DNA from 3 places in the Spartinivicinus ruber genome. Region 1 is predicted to be linked to each of the others. Evidence: predicted binding sites of a transcription regulator. Region 1 holds the regulator's gene; each other region holds the start of a gene.

Region 1 (4,292 bases):
AGCTCGAACAAGGTGTCGGCCCAACGGGGTTTGAAAGCTGCCTTGCTGCTGGCCAGTTCCATTCGCCGCTGTAGAAATCGGGTATTGTTTAATCAGTTGATTATCATCAAACAATTTAAGGGTTTGTTCGGCAATGGAAACATAAATAACAGGCATCACTCACCGTACACACGCATGTAAAATAAACGATTAAACCTCTAGGCTGGTAGCAGGCAAATCAGCTTTCATGCCTTGAGCTAAAAACGGCACCAGTCGTTTCATAACCGCAGGTACAGAGGTATGCTCGTTGTATTCACTTTCAGCAATATCCCGTAAAGCATCTAATCCAGACATAGTAAATGCCACTGAACCAACCATAAAATTAACACGCCAGAAAATTTCTACAGGTGGTAAATCTGGTGATGCTTGCACGACCAAACTAACAAAACGGCGAAACACATCTCCATATACTTGTTCAAGGTATTTGCGTAGATGTCCTTGAGACTGGCTAAAAGCTAGTCCTAGCAAGCGCATAAACACCGATAGGTCATTCTTGCCTCGAGCTTCTACAGAGAGTATTTGCTGAAATAGCAGATTAAGCAGCTGTTCTGGAGTGGGTTGACGATCGGCTAATGATGCTTCAAATTCATTAAGCTTCAAAGTGAGTTTTTTACAAAAAGGCTCCAAGAAACGTGCAAATACAGCCTGAATGAGCGCCTTTTTAGAGCCAAAATGATAATTCACTGCCGCTAAGTTTACTCCAGCTTTACTGGTAATAGTCCGTAATGACGTTTCGGCAAACCCCTTTTCTGCAAATAAAGCCTCTGCAGCATCTAATATTCGTTCAACAGTTTCTGATTGTGCCATAACAAATTTAAAATAATTAATTAAAAACCTTAGCCCCCTACCCTCATCAAAACTTGTCGTAAAAGCTGAGAAATATTTGGGCTAGGGCCTGTTATAATCTTCAAACGTTTTGAACATACGTTTAATACGTATACAAGTCAAGCAGGCTTTCCCTTTTCCTGCAAGTGATATTGAACGCTACAAAGTAAGGAAACACCCTGATAAAAAACAACAAGGTACTTGAAAACTATTGAAGGATAGGCAAAACTGGATATAATCACAGTAACTGTATAAAATCACAGCAGCAGTGTTAGCCTGCAATTATCTAAAGCATTATTAGATAAGCTGAAGCATATAAAACAGCAAAAATCCAAATGCGTATAAGGAGCCATCTCAATGGCTAAACTAACAGCCCGACAGGCTGAGATTTTTCAATTTATTAAAGACCATATCGAAGATACGGGTTTCCCACCCACCCGAGCAGAAATTGCCCGACAGCTAGGGTTTCGTTCAGCAAACGCTGCGGAAGAACACCTCAAAGCCCTTGCCCGCAAAGGCGCTATTGAAATTATTGCAGGCACATCTCGTGGCATTCGCATCCCTAACGAAACCCAGCAAGGCATCCCAGTGGTGGGTCAAGTAGCTGCTGGCTTTCCAATTTTAGCCGAACAGAATATAGACAACTACTGCCAGATACCCGCCAACTTTTTCAAGCCCCAAGCTGATTATTTTTTAACAGTAAAAGGGATGAGCATGAAAGACTGCGGTATTCTTGATGGTGACCTATTGGCAGTACATAAAACATCCGATGTACATAATGGTCAAATTGTGGTGGCTAGAATCGAAGATGAAGTCACTGTCAAACGGTTTGAGCGCAAAGGTGATGTTGTATTACTCCACCCGGAAAATAACGAATTCAACACCATTGAAGTGGATTTGCACGACGGAAACTTTACTATCGAAGGCATTAGTGTTGGGGTAATAAGACACTAAGATGCTACCAACGCCTCTCCCCTATGAGGAGAGGCAAAAGAGTTTTTAACGATGTTAGCTTTTAGTTAGTCATATCTAACTGTTTTCGCAACTCTTTATTTTTTCAACTCCTTCATCGCTTCAATTAAGCTGCCAATAAACCATGCACAATTAACTTGTTGCGACTTATTCTGCAGTTTTGCACATTTTCATCAACTCTGATCCACAATCTACTCCAATATGGTAAACACAGTGAATTAGGCCAAAGATATAAATTTTTTGTCAGTGATACACTCCAGCCATAATTAGCGAACATGATAATAGGAATTAATCTCATGGAGTACAGTGGCAATGAAAATGATTCCAAGCCCAACTGTAGTACACCTAGTCAGCCACCTCACTTTCCTCTATCAACGAGTCACAGCGGCTTTACTCATATTACAGAAATTATTTTATCTTCTGCTCGCGTACCACTGACATCGTTTATTCCACCTATGTTGGCCCAGCTAAGTCATCATGAAAAGCAGCGCTGGCTAACGGTTGTCTGCTCAAAGCAGTACCACAAGCTTACCTTGAAGTGGCTACAGGATGCATACATTAATAACAAACAGGTTTTATTTCTAACAGCAACCAATGAAGGCTCTATTAAGGACCTAACTTTACAGGCTTTATCTCTAGGTAAAAGTCATACGGTAGTTAGCTGGTTACCGGTGTTGGACGAAGCTACCTTATCGGCTTTAGAGATTGCAGCAAAAAAGGGTAACTGCCATGTTATTAATATTAGACAACGTTAACCAGCCTATTATTTTGCGCTACTTACAAGATAAGAAGATTATTTACCAACCAATGAAATCGTTTGACCGGTCTTGCTGCTCTGTTCAGCCAACTGAATTATTTTAATTACTGCTAACGCTTGCTGCGCAGTTACAGCCACTGTTTTATTTTGCAAAATTGCGTCTGAAATGTTAGCAAAATAATGCTGGTATCCTCCTGCTTGCGTGGGATGAATACTTTCCCCATTTTCTTGAAACAAGGTCCCATAATTTTTTTCTGCTTCATTTGCCCAATTTTCATGCTGAGGCGAAAGCCCTTGTTTTAGCTGTTCTTCTTGTGGATCAAGGCCATACTTTACAAAACTACCTTTGGTTCCCTCTAATTGAAAACGCAACCCAGGCCCTGCAGAAAATGGGCTGGAGCGTAACACCACTTCATGATTAGGATAATGCAATTGAACATGGAAATAATCAGTGGTTGGTGAGTTTTCCCTTAACCTTCGACAACATGCAGTCAGTGCCATCGGCCAGCCAAATAAACATAACGCTTGATCTATCAGATGAGGACCTAAATCATACCAAATCCCCGTCCCTTCACCTGCTTGTTCGCGCCAGCGTTGTCGTACGATTGGCCTAAACCGGTCAAAGTGAGATTCAAATAAACGTATTTCACCCAGTGCTTTCGAATCGATTAATTGTTTTATGGTTAAAAAGTCACCGTCCCAGCGACGATTGTGATAAGTCGACAGTATCAGTTCTTTTGTTTTTGCTAGTGAAATTAATTCTTCCCCTTGTTCTACTCGCGTAACAAAGGGTTTCTCAACAATAACATGTTTATTACTGAGTAATGCCAGCTTAGCGAATTCATAATGGGTATCATTAGGTGAAGTAATAATCACCAACTGGATTGTATCGTCTTGAATTAATTGTTCGGCTGTATCATAAACCTGAATATCAGGGTTATCGGCTAATACTTGTTCTCTTTTACTTGAGCTGATAGCTGTTAATTCAAACTCCTTTAAATAGTTAATAAAAGGCAAGTGAAAAGTCTGAGCAGAAAAACCATAACCGATAATACCTGTTTTTATCATCTATCAAACCTTAAAACTTTTAACAATTTTGGCAATATTAAATGCAGTGTCTTCAATATTCTGTGCGGCAGTTTTTAAAGCATCAGTTAAATTCATTACCCCTGGTACCACACTAAATACTGCATCAATCCCTTGCTGATAAACCGCTTGGTAGCCAGCTCCCATGCTACCTGCTAATGCTATTACACAACAATTATATTGTTTAGCCCGTTTAGCAACACCAATCGGCGTTTTACCATAAATAGTCTGGCTGTCTATTTTTCCTTCGCCAGTGATCACTAGGTCCGCGTCAGATAAATAAGTTTCCAGTTGAATAGTATCTAACACAATATCAACACCACTTTCTAACTGGGCATTAAATCCCCCTAATAAAGTAGCGCCTAAACCACCAGCAGCACCCGATCCCGGTGTTGAAGCAATATCCCGATTGAGTGCTTGTTGCATGACTTTAGCAAAATGGCTTAAATGGTTTTCCAACTGTTGCAGCATAGGCTCATCAGCACCCTTTTGAGGACCATAGGTATAGGTAGCACCTGTAGGGCCTAATAATTGGTTATCTACATCACAAGCGACTTTAAATTCAACATTTTCTAGCCTGCTATCTAAGGAGTTAAAGTCAATCTGTTGTAAA
Region 2 (4,292 bases), on a different replicon from region 1:
CTACACGTTTATCTGGATCAAGACTATGTTTTTCCTGGTCACATAGCAAGAACTGGAATTGTGTTTATCACACCAGAAGTTTACCCTCATTGCTTAAGTGTTGGCATGAAAATTCGAGTACAGGAGGCGAGTAGGTTAATTGGTTATGCCAAGATTACGAAAATATTTAACAAAATATTGGAGATCAGTACATAACTGGATAAAAGCTGGTATATAGTCCGGCCTTAGCCTTATCGTGAGCATACCACCGTTTAGAAAAGTGGTGTCAGAAGCCAATGGTAATTTAAGGGTTGTAGAAAAAAGATTAGGATTAAGTGATGGATATTTAGGTGATAAAGATACAATGGTTGTTCATATTGAACGAAAAGATTTGGATAGTTTAAAAGTTCCTTCAGGTAACGAAGGAGGTGCTAATCAATACTGGGTCCCAGGAGGTTATACTTCTGGAGGAATACCAGAAGCTGTTGTTAACTTATTAAGTAAACCTCCATACAAAGAGATCAAATTTAAGTAGAAAGGATATAGCTATGACTTTTTATGAAATAAAAGAAGGCCACTATCCAAAAGAGCACATGAAATCAAAAAAAGATGAGATACAAAAAAATGGGTGGAGTATAAAAGAAGAAAAAGGAACTTTCTATTTATGTTATATTTCTGGCTCTCTACAAGGTGAATTAAAGGAAATTGAAATTAGTAAAATTGACTTTGAGCTAGCACGAGATGACAAAATTGATTTAGATACACTTTGCATAAAATATGGTGCCAATTAGATCCTTGGCCATAATTCAGAGTTATGGCCAAAGATCAGAGAATTCAAACAAGCAATCTATTTAACATAAGATAGTTTATGCGAAACTCACCTGTAAGTATTTACAGGTTATAATTGGTCTTTCATTCATTGTCTGATCCTTGGTTTGATGATACCTTTCCCACGCCTTGCACCAGGCCATAACTGGGACAAGGCATCTGCTGGGAGTGCTGAGCCTCCTGGCTTTTACCTGGATTGCCTTTTTTGACCTCTCGCCGTTTATATAATTTACCATTTTCTATTAAACTGCAGGTACCGTCATATTTTCGTGTTGCTACCCCTTCGCCAGCAAAAACCCAGTCGCACTCAGGGTAGGCTTCCTATATTACTTCGCTCATGTTATCAGGGTTTCTTTTAAATATTTTTCATATCGGCCACGTAATATTTAATATTTCACTGGAAGCCATATTGAGATTAACTGGCATACACTCAAGATCGCTAAAATCAGCTAAAAAATTACTATTAGTTGGGTTCAGTAGCCGTTTCATTACATCGAACAATCCACTCATAAGCCAGTGATAATATACAAATTTCAATAACTGCAACGATTAGCCAAACAAGATCGTAAACAAAGTTCAAATAATAAGGTAGAAATGGTAGATAGCTTATTATTTGACTTGTCAAAATCGGCAGCAAACCAATTAACACAAATATCCGTAATTGATGGTTAGATGATATACTCCATGCCCATCGCAAAGACTTTTGCTGGTCTGTCGCCGTTGCAGGCAGAATCAGGCTCCATCTAGAAATACAATAAGTAGCCGGCAGCATCAAGATAGCCATTATGGAACTGAACGGTAAATTATTTTTCGGTAACAACGTAAATAAATTGTAGCTAATTGCCGCCGCAGCGCTATATATCACTGAAAACCCAAAAAATATTAATAAGAACCTGGTTTCTCTTTTGGTCCATCTTAAAACGGGCGTTGATTTAATCGCCTCATCGCTAAGCAGGAAAACTCGATGACAGCCAATGGCACTCAGCACAAATGCCAAGTAGTAAATTATATAAATAAAAAAATACAGTATAAAATTAATTTCCGGAGGGTGAGGGATCAAATAATCCATTAAAATCATTAAAAAAATAAATGGAATCCCTAACCGCAATAAAGCCGTTATATTCTGAAAGGGAGTTTTTAATCCTTTTAAAAAAATTTCTTTTAAAGGTAAGGTTTTATTTACTTCAGTCAATTGTCTTCAACCATAATGAACAGATTTTAAGAGGGTGAATAATATACATGTTGACCCAATGAGTAAATCAGACTGATCACTGCGCGATCAATACTAATTGGATTTGACACCAATCAGATACCTATATACTGTTTATATATACAGTATTTTGTCGGTTGTTGAATTAGCATGTATGCGCTCACGGATATGAACTGCTTTTATGTAAGCTGCGAGCGGCTTTTCAGGCCAGATCTGGCAGGCAAACCCGTGGTAGTGCTCAGTAATAATGATGGGTGTTGCGTCGCTCGATCCCCAGAAGCCAAAGCCCTAGGGATCAAGATGGGTGAACCTGTGTTTAAACTGCAAGGTTTGATCAAACGTCATGGCATTACGGTGTTCTCATCAAACTATGCGTCATATGCCAATATCTCCAATCGAGTAATGGCTGTCCTTGAGCAGCTATGCCCTACGGTTGAGGTTTATTCCATTGATGAAGCATTCCTTGACCTAACAGATATGGCTTGTGAGGCGTCCTTAAAAGGCTATGGGTTTAAGGTGAAACAAGCCATTGCCCAATACTGTGGTATACCCGCGTGTGTTGGAATTGCTCCAACTAAAACCCTAGCAAAGTTAGCCAATCATGCGGCTAAGCAGTATCCAAAGACAGGTGGTGTGGTTGATGTCTGCTCAAAAAAGGTTCAAACCCGCTTACTACAGTGTATGCCAGTTGATGAAGTCTGGGGGGTTGGTCGACGCTTAAATCAAAAACTACGAGCAATGGGGATTAATACAGCCTATGACCTGGCAAACTATCCTGAAAAGCTACTTCGCCAGCATTTCAGCGTGGTGTTAGAACGTACAGCCAGAGAATTAAACGGCGAGTCTTGTATCGCGTTAGAAGAGCACCCTCCAGCCAAACAACAAATTGTGTGTAGTCGATCATTTTCCAAACGGGTACACAAGTTGGAAGAGTTAGCCGAATCCATCAGTTGTTATATGACCCGAGCAGCAGAAAAACTCAGGCAACAACAATCCAGAGCTCAGTTAATCAACGTGTTTATTCGGACCAGCCCTTTTGCTGATACTCCACAATACAGTTGCGGTGCTTCCCTGCCCTTACCCCACCCTACGAGTGATACCCGGGTACTGGTCAAAGCGGCTAAAATGGGACTAGAAGCGATTTATCAACCGGGGTTTGCTTACGCGAAGGCTGGAGTCATGCTCTCTGATATCAGTGTGTCTAGCTTTGATCAAGCAGACCTTTTCACTCCTGAGATTGATACACAAAAATCACAACACTTGATGAAAACAATTGATCAGATCAACCGTCGTTTTCCAAAAGCCTTATTTCTCGCGAGTAATGGTACCCAACGAGGCTGGCAGATGGCCAGACATCACTTGTCTCCAGACTACCTTACCAGCTGGTCTGATCTACCTAAAGCCAGATTATAACAGCCGTTATACTTCACTATATGACCAAGGAAGGAGTGAAATAAATAATGTGTGGGCAATTTGGGTTGGCAGATAGTTTTAACTGGGGCAAGTTTACAAAGCGACTGAATTTACAGGATATTAACGACCCAGCATCAATAAACCTACGGTATAAAGAAGCATTCGTACCTACCAACACTGTATCCATTATTACTCACCAGGACGGTTATAAAGTAAACGAAGCCATTTGGTGGTTATTGTTAGAAGAGGCTGAAACCCACTTTAAAGCAAATGCAAAATATGCAACATTCAACTCAAAATCTAGCAGGCTAATTACAAGCCCTGTCACTAAAAAAGCATTTAAACAAAGTCGCTGTATAATCCCAGCTACTCACTTTGTTGAAGGTGATGGACCACAGGGCAATCGCTATTATCATTTACTCAAATCTGCTAGCGGTATGATTGGGTTCGGGGGGCTATACCGTGAATGGACACACTCTAAGACAGGTGAACACTGCTATTCAGCTTCAATCATCACTTTGCCAGGACACCCAAAACTTAAGAGTATTCATAAAAACTCACTGCCGTTAATGTTACCTCTCGACCAGCCTGAAATAGCACATGATTGGTTAAACCCAACAATACGAGACCCACAGTATTTTGAATCACTTCTACAGCCAAGGTTGCATGAGTCATTACAGGCCCAGCCAATAGAAAGGCCCGGTCATCCCACACCTAATGGTGACCAGTTTAGTATTAAAGCTGACGGGTAGTCGAATAATTGATTTAATAAGCCTATGGTGTAGGTAAGGTTTGAAAAAATTCCCTTACCACAACTCGATAAAAGAACCCTCATCTTATTAATGCTTTTGAGTAGTCTGCA
Region 3 (4,292 bases), 190 kb from region 1:
AGATTTTTAACTATTTCCCTTATCTTGCTTTGCTCTAATACATATGCTGAATGGACTAATGTAATTTGCGCTAAGCTAGATGGAAGTAAATGGTATTGGCTGAAAGACTCCAATGGCAATCAAGTGACCGCTTCTGGGCTATGGTCTGCTGCTTATCTAAGAGGTTCAAGTACTGAATATATAGATGCTTTTAATATTTCCGATGAAACTTACAATAACATCTCTTCTCAGTGTAATAACTCATACGTAGCCCAGCCTGCAAAGTCAACATTTAGTTCATGGGCTGTTTTTCAGATTACAAAGTTTGATGGTACTTCATATTTAGCACCAGGAAAATTTGTTAAACATAGAGATCGTAATTGCTTTTTGAGTCCAGTAAACTGTAGGCTACACAATAACACAATAGCTAGTTATTTGGATCACAACAAGCCCATACTTACAGCGTATGGGCAGAATTCCTTCTTAGGAAGCCTCTCTAAAACACGGTCTAATTTACTATAAATATTTTTGATATCGGCACGAAACTCACGCCACATTTCACTATACAACTGACGGAGGGCGACTCACTGTTGCAATGGTATATGTTCCTGCTCAGGTTCATGGCTTCGTGGTATTTTTCCATGTCGCTAGCCAAACCTTGTCCCCGATTGTGCCTTCCGTTTACCCATCCTCTACTGCTAACTTTTTATCTGGCCAAGCGAAGTCAAAACCCCATCTCCATATGGGTTGGAATTTGTATTCGCTTACTGGCATGGGGAACTTATGAGCTTTTAAATGAAGCTTTAAGGTTAACTCCAATTGACTCATATCAAATCCTGGGTTGCTTTCTGACTAATTGTTCATTTTTAACTAGACAACTAGACCCCTAGTGTTGTATTGTCCGACTTGCATTATTTAAGACAATTTAAACCACCTGTTATAGGTGCATTGCCTCACTCTTCCCTCTGTTCATCCGAACTTTTCGATGAGGCAATGCTTTTTTTCACTGGATGGTTATGTAATTGGCTTAATCTTAAATACACCTCATACATCCCTTGAGCTTCATCATCTGGGCCTCTGCTTAGGTGCAACGTTGCACTTTAATAAAATTTTATGGTACATCTATCTATAGCTGATCAAACCCATGTGCTATTATAAGATAATAGTTGTCATATACAAGAAGGTTGTAGATGTACTATTTACTTGCTTTTCTTATTCTTATCTTCTCAGAAGTCTCCTTTGCTAAGTCTTTTAGAATCTTAAATTGGTCTGCATACATTGACGACTCAGTGCTACAAGACTTTGGAAAAAAACACAACGTAGATATAAAATACGATACTTTTGATGACCTCGATGGTTTTAGACAAAAGTTTTTGGTTAAGTCCAAAGAAGATGCTTACGATGTAGTTTTTCCACCAGTTGATTATGTACCAGCTCTTATAGAGCGGAAGGTACTATACAAACTTGATAAAAGCCTTCTACCTAATATTGATAAACTTTCCGACACTTCCATAGCAGATTTAAAAAAGTATGACTCAACTAACGAGTATATACTTCCCTATCTTTGGGGAACAGTAGGGCTAGGTATCAATGTTGATCAGGTAAAGAAAACTCTCAATCAAGATAATATTCCTAACTCCTGGAAACTTGTATTTGATCCTGTATTTGCAGAAAAACTATCATCATGTGGTATTTCTTACTTAGATAGTGAAATTGAAATCTTCCCTTTAACTCTAAACTACTTAGGAAAGTCAGGACAATCAAAAGAACGTTCAGATATAGTATTAGCCTCTAAACACCTAAGAAAAATAGCACCGACAATAAAGTACTTCGATTCTGAAGAATATATTGATCGACTAAAAGATGGAAAAATATGTATTACCATCGGTTACTCAGGTGATATCTTTCAGGCTATTTCTGATGCAGAGGAAGAGAAAAAAGGCTATGAGTTAAAATACATAATCCCAGAGGAAGGCTCAACTCGTTGGATAGATGCTGTCGCCATACCAAGCAATAGCAATAACCTTAAAACTGCCCATGCCTTCTTAAACTATCTAATGGAACCAGAAGTTATTGCTAAAATATCTAATTTTGTGTGGTACGCAAACAATGTTCCCTCCTCAACGTCATTAGTTGAAGATGAAATAGTTAATGACAAATCAATTTACCCCTCTCCTGATGTAGAATCCCGGCTATTTTCAATACCAAAATACGAATTAAGATTCCAACGATCAATGGTTAGGTACTGGACACGAGTCAAATGTTCCCAGGGAGTTGTTGAATGCAGAGCTCCTGTATCTGGACTCCCAGGATTCTAAAATTTTTAAATAGCTAACTAATAACCTCGAACAATATTAAATTGAAATTGAGTATTTGAGACCAATAAGGTCTGCTCTAGACACACCTGCCCTTGATTCCATATTGGTTCGCCCTAACGCCATTGAGTCTACACCCCCATATTTTCATCTACTTCTTGCACTTCAATAACTTAGCTGACCCTATACGCTCTAATCAACACAAATACTTACAAACATCTTGTCCTACAAAGGCTATACACTATAATACTGTACATACATACAGTATACGGAGAACAAAATGCGCGTAGAACAAGTTGATAGAGCCCAACTGCTTGAGCTAGATAGCCTTCAAACGGCTCCACTCTATCTAGAGGCAGTAGAGGCAGGTTTTCCAAGCCCTGCATCTGACTATGTGACAGCTGAGATTAACCTTCACGATTACATGGTCAAACACCCCGCTGCGACCTTCTTTGTCAAAGCATCGGGCTATTCTATGACCAATGGAGGTATTCAGCCAGGAGACTTACTTGTTGTAGACCGCTCGATAGAAGCCAAGTCAGGGAATATTGTTATTGCTGCTCTGGATGGAGACTTAACCGTCAAACAATTAAAGATTAAAGATGCTCAGAGCTGGCTTGTTCCTATGAACCCCAATTTTTCTCCTATCGAGATTAAAGAGCAAGACTGCATCATTTGGGGTGTTGTTGTTTATATTATTCACAAAAGCTATCCATGAAAAAAATCGCTATTGTTGATTGCAACAATTTTTATGCAAGTTGTGAACGTTTGTTCCGGCCTGACCTGGAAAATAAGCCAATAGCTGTCTTATCAAACCAAGATGGCTGTATTGTTGCGCGGTCAAATGAAGTAAAAAAACTAGGCATCAAAATGGGTGTACCAGTTTTTCAAGTAATGCACCTGATTAAACAACATAATATTCAACTATTTTCATCAAACTATGAAAATTACGGGGTTATCTCTGAGCGAGTCATGCAGATACTTGAGTCATTCGTACCTGACACCGAGCGTTACTCTATTGATGAAATGTTCATGGAGCTAACTCATTGCAAGTTTATTGATTCTATCTCTGATTACTCTGTAATGATTAAAAAACAAGTCATGAAGCAAGTTGGCATACCTGTCAGTATTGGTATTGCTAAAACAAAAACGCTAGCCAAACTTGCAAATCATTATGCTAAGCAGCACCCTGAAACGGGTGGTGTATTTGACGCAACTGATTCAACCATTCAAGAAGAACTGCTCAAGCTCATGCCATTGGAGGAAATATGGGGGGTTGGGCACCGCCTTTATAAGTCACTTACTAATATGGGGATGAAAACGGCTTATGACCTGGCCTGTATGCCGCCCACGTTAATCCGACAACGCTATAGTGTTGTTTTAGAGCGTACTGTTCGAGAGCTTAATGGAGAGTCTTGTATTGATTTAGAAAACGAAGCTCCCGCTAAGCAACAAATCATCTGTAGTCGTTCGTTTTCACAACGCCTTTATAAGCTGGAGCATCTGAGAGAAGCGATTAGCACCTATACAGCACGAGCGGCAGAAAAGCTACGAGCCCAGGGATCATCTGCACATAACATTACTGTTTCTATTCGTACTAGCCCCTTTGCGGATGTACCACAATACCGTAATAGCGCTTTGGTGCAGCTCCCCCACCCAACTTCTGATACACGACTACTGGTAGAAATGGCAACCCAAGGGCTTCACCATATTTTCAGGTCTGGTCATGCCTATGCTAAGGCTGGAGTCATGTTGAGTGAGATTTGTGAGCAACAAGTTATACAACAAGACTTGTTCACCCCCATGCTAGATACACCAAAATCTAAACGCTTAATGCAAGTAGTTGATGACATCAATAGACGTTATCCTAAAGGGCTATTCTTAGCTAGTAATGGTATTAATCCTTCGTGGAAGTTAGTAAGACGTCACCTGTCACCTCACTTTTTTACTAACTGGGATGAGCTGCCGAAAGTCTCGCTATACTGAAAGTAAGCACAT

What was found. The regulator LexA, encoded in region 1, represses DNA repair genes until DNA is damaged. The targets are predictions, from matches to a motif close to TACTGTNTANNTANACAGTA.
Region 2: a site for LexA is predicted at 2,126-2,145, ahead of G4Y78_RS29110 (Y-family DNA polymerase). Genes of this name have one in related genera too.
Region 3: a site for LexA is predicted at 2,542-2,561, ahead of G4Y78_RS12925 (LexA family protein). Genes of this name have one in related genera too.

What each region holds. Positions count from the first base shown of each region.
Region 1 is NZ_CP048878.1:2,878,360-2,882,651, reverse strand. Features, by position in the region: gene G4Y78_RS13680 (L,D-transpeptidase) at 1-156, opposite strand, end outside; gene G4Y78_RS13675 (TetR/AcrR family transcriptional regulator) at 190-846, opposite strand; gene lexA (transcriptional repressor LexA) at 1,222-1,818, shown strand; gene G4Y78_RS13665 (SulA-like leucine-rich domain-containing protein) at 2,133-2,591, shown strand; gene G4Y78_RS13660 (oxidoreductase) at 2,630-3,661, opposite strand; gene G4Y78_RS13655 (glycerate kinase) at 3,665-4,292, opposite strand, start outside.
Region 2 is NZ_CP048879.1:82,477-86,768, reverse strand. Features, by position in the region: gene G4Y78_RS29130 (elongation factor Tu) at 1-195, shown strand, start outside; gene G4Y78_RS29125 (hypothetical protein) at 263-514, shown strand; gene G4Y78_RS29120 (hypothetical protein) at 528-770, shown strand; gene G4Y78_RS29115 (hypothetical protein) at 1,271-1,999, opposite strand; gene G4Y78_RS29110 (Y-family DNA polymerase) at 2,168-3,430, shown strand; gene G4Y78_RS29105 (SOS response-associated peptidase family protein) at 3,478-4,182, shown strand; gene G4Y78_RS29100 (hypothetical protein) at 4,292-4,292, shown strand, end outside.
Region 3 is NZ_CP048878.1:2,693,097-2,697,388, reverse strand. Features, by position in the region: gene G4Y78_RS12930 (extracellular solute-binding protein) at 1,170-2,297, shown strand; gene G4Y78_RS12925 (LexA family protein) at 2,575-3,012, shown strand; gene G4Y78_RS12920 (Y-family DNA polymerase) at 3,009-4,280, shown strand.